DNA from 3 places in the Ochrobactrum sp. PL_is501 genome. Region 1 is predicted to be linked to each of the others. Evidence: predicted binding sites of a transcription regulator. Region 1 holds the regulator's gene; each other region holds the start of a gene.
What was found. The regulator PhoB, encoded in region 1, activates phosphate uptake and scavenging genes when phosphate is short. The targets are predictions, from matches to a motif close to TGTCATNNANCTGTCAT.
Positions count from the first base shown of each region.

Region 1 (2,202 bases):
CAAATCGTATCAGGATAACGGCCCGATGCGAGACGATTCATGACGACCGTGCCGACAGCCAGAAGCCCGTCGGGACTCGAACGGTTGGATTCGAAGAACATCGCGCGTTCAAGACATTCCTTGTCACGCGCGGTGTAGGTGTAGGTCTTCACGCCATTGACGGATTTGACGTGGCTTGCCGCCGTCTTTTCCGAATTGGCTTTTCCCGAAGTCCCGGTCGTCGTGCAGCCGGTCACCACGAAAGGCGCAACCACCAGCCCGATAAGAACGGGCAATTTCCACTTCGCGGCGCGCGTCAATGGCTCAGTCTCATGTTAGGACCCTTAACTGATCCAGTCATACGTTCAGGCAGACACATCCGAAACGATGCGCGGGAACGTCTGACTGCGGTGCAAGTCAAAGAGGACGAAGATCAAAATCGCTCATCCTACTGTCGCTCAATCGAATTCAAGGTTTTGGAATTTTTAGGCCAAAAAAAGGCGAAGCGTCAAATCCCAACGATGCAGGAGGCGACCAGACAGCCTCAAATGAATCCCGAATCGAGAGTGCGAATATGCCTACAAGCCATTTAAATATATTAATAATTTATTAACGAGAATTACGAATTCAGATAAGATATTGATTTAATGCGATTCAAATTCTCGCAATACACGCCATATCGCTGCCTTAATTCGTGTTTGCTTGGATAGTTTTCCCGACCACATTCATGCTGCTTCAAATGACCTGCAAAAATTGGGTTTTTCGTGGGTTCCGTTGGTTGCCGTCAACTTTGGAAACATATTTGTAACATCGCGTGAAAACGCCTAATTGGCGCGGGTTTTGACCCGGCTGATGCGAATCGGGTCAGCATTGCCCAGGGCCTATCACCCGTGAAACGGCCCGCCACGATGAACATGACGGGCCGATCAAGAGCTGTATTTGAGAGTTTCGAAACGGTGTCGATCAACCGAAAGAATAACCGGCGCCGCGAACGGTCCGGATCGGATCAAGCGCACGACCGACATTGATTGCCTTGCGAAGCCGCCCGACATGGACGTCCACGGTGCGATCATCCACATAGATATCGGGACCCCAAACGCCATCCAGAAGCTGGCTGCGCGAGAAGACACGGCCGGGCGACATCATGAAATATTCGAGCAGCCGGAATTCCGTCGGTCCAAGACGAACTTCCTTTTCCTTGCGGTAAACCCGATGCTGCTGACGGTCCAGAACAAGATCGCCCACTTTCAGCACGTGAGACAGGATGCTCGGATTGGAGCGGCGCAGCATTGCTTTGACGCGGGCCAGAAGCTCCGGCGTTGAAAATGGCTTTACGACATAATCGTCGGCGCCGACGCTTAAACCGCGGACGCGTTCACTCTCCTCGCCACGCGCCGTCAGCATGATGATCGGCAGGCGCTCGGTTTCCGGCCACTGGCGCAGGCGACGGCAAAGCTCAATGCCCGATACGCCCGGCAGCATCCAGTCCAGAATGAGCAGATCCGGCACATTCTCGCGCAAGGCGATTTCGGCCTCGTCGCCGCGCAGCATCGTATCGACCTGATAGCCCTCTGCCTCAAGATTGTAGCGAAGCAGAACGCTCAGCGCCTCTTCGTCTTCCACCACAGCGATTTTGGGTGCCTGTGACATCCAGTATTTCCCTATCCAAATTCGGCGGGCGGTGGATACAATCCCCCCAATCGACCGCGTGCCGCCGCGCTATTCATACATTCTCAGCCGCCGGACCAAAGTCCGGCCGGTTGCAGTTCAGGGTTTACGCGCCTCATCCACGACAATACCGTGGCTCAGGTCTTCCTTGGGTCGCTCAGCCGGCATTTGCAGGCCGGTCACGATGTAATAAACAGTCTCCGCGATATTGGTCGCGTGATCGCCGATGCGCTCGATATTCTTCGCGCAGAACAGAAGATGCGTGCAGGCGGAAATATTGCGCGGATCTTCCATCATGTAAGTCAAGAGTTCGCGGAACAGCGACGTGTACATGGCGTCAATTTCGTCGTCGCGGTCGCGAACGACATTGATCTGCTGCACCGAACGCGACGCATAGGCGTCGAGAACGTCCTTCAGCTGGGTCAGCGCCAGTTCGGCCAGCGTTTCCAGACCGCGATAGAGCTTTACCGGCTGGCGTGATTCCGAAACGGCGGCAACACGCTTGGCAATGTTCTTGCCGAGGTCGCCCACGCGCTCCAGATCGGCGGAGATGCG
Region 1 is NZ_JBVPGR010000030.1:140,780-142,981, forward strand. Features, by position in the region: gene AC0TOF_RS05650 (cell wall hydrolase) at 1-299, opposite strand, end outside; gene phoB (phosphate regulon transcriptional regulator PhoB) at 943-1,629, opposite strand; gene phoU (phosphate signaling complex protein PhoU) at 1,747-2,202, opposite strand, start outside.

Region 2 (2,202 bases), on a different contig from region 1:
TTGCCGAGTCGTTTTCCATATATCTAGAATAATGGATATATCATGCGCGTCAAGTTGCGATCTGGTGTGGCCATCCAGCCCATGGGTTCTGCCAGGGTTGAGATACAGCCACAGCCCTCAAAATGCCCAGCCGCCACAGAGGCTTACCCAAAACTGCATGAAGCAGACTTCTCAGCCGTTCTCGTCATTCTCGATAGAGAATTCCATGCGGTCTGCCGAAAAACGGGTCAAGGAATATTGGATCGGCTTTCCTTCCGTATCGATATTCACCGCCCGCGCCGTAAGTACGATGGCGCCGGGAGACAGTTTCAGGTTTCTAAGGTCTTCCGGGTCGGCGTGGCGGGCCGATATGACCGTCGATTTTCGCAGATAGTCGGCAATACCGGCGGCTTTGAAAGCAGCCGTGATCGAGCCGCTTTCCGCATAATCCTTCACAAAGGAAGGGAATCGAGCGGCATTAATCCAGTGGGTGGCCGTCGAAACAGGGTAGCCATCGGCATTGTGCATTGTTTCGAGCCGGATCACCTCTTCGCCGGGATGCAGTTCCAGCGCATGGGCGATATCCGGAGAGGCGGGTTCGATGGCTGAAGCCAGTAAAATCCCCTGCATTTCCCGCACCTGCGAGGCGAGCGACTGAGAAATGCGGGTGCGGCGCCCGATCTGGTAGGTGAGGCGTTTTGCATTGGCGACGAAAGTGCCGCGTCCCTGTTCGGCACGCAGCACTCCTTCCTGTGTCAGCGCGGCGATGGCGCTGCGCACCGTATGGCGATTGACCCCGAACCTGTCGGCCAACTCCATCTCGGCAGGCATGCGCGCGCCAGACTGAAGCTTCCCGGCTCTGATCTCGCCACGAATCTCGTCGGCAATCTGCCGCCAGATGGCAACGCCGCTGTTTCTCTCAATTCGTCCACTCTTTTTCATCAGCGCCTTTGTCATCAACTGTCATCGTCCTGTCATTGGCAGGGTGTAATCATTCTGATATTGTATAGTTGTCTATATAACTAGACAATAAGGGCGATCAGGTCAACTGAATTAGATAGGGCGGAAAAAGCTCATGCAGACAACGCGACACAGCACAGGCGAAAGTGAAGCTCGCGCCGCCGCTGGAAGCAGGCCGACAGCGGATGCGGTGCAGATTGCACGGCAGGCAAGCATGGCGCTGCTTGCGCAGGCGAGTGGCGAAGAGCTTAAGGCGCTTTGGCAAAACTGGACGGAAAAGCCGCAATTTGAAGTTTTGCGCGGTCCTGAAACCGGGCTGGTCATGCTGCGCGGGCGCATCGGCGGCGGCGGCGCTCCTTTTAACGTTGGTGAAGCGACCGTCACGCGGGCGACCGTTCGTCTGGCAAACGGTTTCGTCGGCCATGCCTACGCGCTGGGCCGCGATCAGGAGAAGGCAAAGCTTGCCGCCCTGTTCGACGCAATCTGGCTCGATGAGGGAAAGCGCAGCGCCGTTGAAAGCGAAGTGCTGGACGTGCTGCGCCATCGCATGAATGCCGCTGATGACAAGCTGCGCGGCGAAGCTGCCGCCACCAAGGTCGATTTCTTCACAATGGTTCGGGGAGACAACTAATGCTCCAATCTTCTGCTTTCGAAGGCGGACTGGCCGATCCGGTCAATGAGGCGCAGTCGGCTTTTCATGGCGTTATGCACGCCATGGCCAATCCCGGCCAAATCTATCCGCTGGCGCGTGCAGCCACGCCGCCGCAGCCGCTGACGCCGGAGCTGGGCGTTATTGCAGCCACTCTGCTCGATCACGACGCCAGCATATGGGTTGATGCTGAAATTGCCGCCAATCAGGAGGCAGCGGCCTGGCTGACTTTCCATACCGGCGCGCCAATCATTGAGGAGCAGTCGAGGGCACAGTTCGCGCTCGTGACAAATGCGCAATCGCTGCCAGCGCTTTCTTCCTTTGCGCAAGGCGAACCGGAATTCCCCGATCGTTCGACCACGGTGGTTCTCGCCGTTGCGTCTCTGACAGACGGGCAGGGTTTTGTGTTGAACGGCCCCGGCATCAATGGCGAGCGCAAGCTGCATGTCGATGGTCTGCCGCAGGATTTCATCCGGCAATGGCACGAGAACGGTGCGCAATACCCGCTCGGCATTGATCTTGTTCTGGTCTGCGACGGCGCCGTTGCAGCACTTCCCCGCACAACCAGAATTTCTGCTCTGGAGGGCTGAAAATGTATGTTGCCGTAAAGGGTG
Region 2 is NZ_JBVPGR010000037.1:236,023-238,224, reverse strand. Features, by position in the region: gene AC0TOF_RS17055 (ArsR/SmtB family transcription factor) at 1-19, opposite strand, end outside; gene phnF (phosphonate metabolism transcriptional regulator PhnF) at 172-921, opposite strand; gene phnG (phosphonate C-P lyase system protein PhnG) at 1,055-1,570, shown strand; gene phnH (phosphonate C-P lyase system protein PhnH) at 1,570-2,178, shown strand; gene AC0TOF_RS17035 (carbon-phosphorus lyase complex subunit PhnI) at 2,181-2,202, shown strand, end outside.
Region 2: the regulator PhoB is predicted to act here: its motif matches at 941-957, upstream of phnF (phosphonate metabolism transcriptional regulator PhnF).

Region 3 (2,202 bases), on a different contig from region 1:
CGGCGGGCGACATCACCTTCGTCCTGACCGCCTTCTTCATGCTGCAAGGCTATCTGCGCGATGTGGGCATGCATATCCGCAACCTGCAGCGCTCGGTCAACGACATGGAGGAACTGGTCGACATCGAAGCACAGCCTTACGGCATTGCCGACAAGCCGAATGCACCGGCGATAAAGATCGGAAATGGCGAGATCACTTTCGATCAAGTCACCTTCCATTACGGCAATCACGATGCGGCTCTCTATCGCGACTTCTCGGTCAAGATAGAGGCTGGCGAGCGTGTCGGTCTGGTCGGTCATTCGGGTTCGGGCAAGACGACCTTCGTCAAGCTGATCCAGCGGCTTTACGATGTCAGCGGCGGCGCGATCCGGATTGACGGGCAGAACATCGCCGATGTCACGCAGGCATCGCTCAGGTCGCAGATCGCCATCGTGCAGCAGGAGCCGATCCTGTTTCACCGGACGCTGGCCGAGAACATCGCCTATGCCCGCCCCGGCGCGACGCAGGCGGAGATCGAGGAGGCCGCAAAGCTTGCAAGCGCGCACGACTTCATCAGCCGTCTGCCGAAGGGCTATGCAACGCTTGTCGGCGAACGCGGCGTGAAGCTGTCGGGTGGCGAGCGCCAGCGTGTGGCGATAGCGCGCGCGTTTCTGGCGGATGCACCGATCCTCATTCTGGATGAGGCCACATCGAGCCTTGATTCAGAATCGGAAGTGCTGATCCAGCAGGCGATGGAACGGCTGATGGTTGGCCGCACGACGCTTGTCATCGCACACCGGCTTTCGACGGTTCGCGCGCTCGACCGGCTGCTGGTTTTCGACAAGGGCAAGATCCTTGAAGAAGGCGATCACGACGCGCTTATCCGCAAGCCGGGCGGCATCTATCGCCGCCTGTTCGAACGGCAGGCGCTGGAACTGACCAAGGGGCTGGAAGACGTCATTTCGTAATCCGCTCCGCTATGTTGCCCCGCAATGTGGCGATGGACAGGGCCGGAGCGATCCGGCCCTGTTTTCATTTCATATTCATTTGTATTTACGCATGTTTTTAACCCTGACGGGCGCCCGCTTTCGGCAGACACGCTCCATTCATCATCCATTCAGATCACGGCGCGTATCACTCGCGACCCAAGCGCGGGTCAAACGTGAGTTGACATTTCCATGACGGAAATGTGACACGCTTTTTGAAATTATCGGGAGTTGCGAGTACATGTCGGATGTGATGGAAAACGCAGAGACGCGTCGCTGGAGCGATGCGGCGATTTTCGGGCCCGCCCGCATGGCGTGGCCCCTGCGCTTTGCCGCAATCGCACTTGCCTCCGTCGTTCTCTCAACCCTGCTTGTCTTTGCCGTCGAATGGATCGTGCGCGGCTCGTTCACCGAAACGATGCAGTTCTTTCGCACGCCGCACAAGCCCGCATGGACGACCGTGGCGCTTTTCGTCGTCATGCTCACCGCAAGCGACGCGATTTTCGGGCGCATTCATTACGGCTTTTTCGTCATCGGCCCCATGATGCTGCTTGCCGCCACAACGGCGCGCGAAAAGAGCCTCTATCTTGGCGACCCGCTCTATCCGAGCGACTTTCTCTATGCCCGCCAGATCGTCGACCTGCTGCCGCTTCTGGTGCGCGACCGGCCATGGAGCGCTCTGGGCATCGGCCTGCTGCTCATCGCCTGCCTGGCGCTGATGGTGTCCGTTACCCTGTTCTGGTGGCGGCGCTTCGATCCCATTCCGTGGAAGGGGCGCATGCTGCGCCTTGCCTTCGCGCTGCCGCTGCTGGCCTGGTTCGCGGTGATTTCCGACTATGCGAGTTTTTCGCTGGCGCGGGACCGTCTGCGCATCCTGCCCATCATGTGGGACCAGAAGGAAAATTACGCGCATAACGGCTTCACCATGGCCTTCATCCTGAATGTGCCGATGGCAACCGTCTTCGCCCCTGACGGCTATTCGCCCGAGACAATCGCCGCCATCGAACCGCCAGCGCAGCTGATCCCTGCCGCCTTCGACAGCAGCAAGCCCGACGTCATCATGGTGATGAGCGAATCCTTCTGGGACCCGACGCGCCTTCCGGGCGTGGCTTTCAGCGCCGACCCGATCCCGACAGTGCGTGCGGAACAGTCCGGCCATGTTTTCTCGCCGGAATTCGGCGGCATGACCGCCAATGTCGAATTCGAGGCGCTGACTGGATTTTCCAAGGCTTTCCTG
Region 3 is NZ_JBVPGR010000036.1:388,346-390,547, forward strand. Features, by position in the region: gene AC0TOF_RS15220 (ABC transporter ATP-binding protein) at 1-947, shown strand, start outside; gene AC0TOF_RS15225 (LTA synthase family protein) at 1,207-2,202, shown strand, end outside.
Region 3: the regulator PhoB is predicted to act here: its motif matches at 1,158-1,174, upstream of AC0TOF_RS15225 (LTA synthase family protein).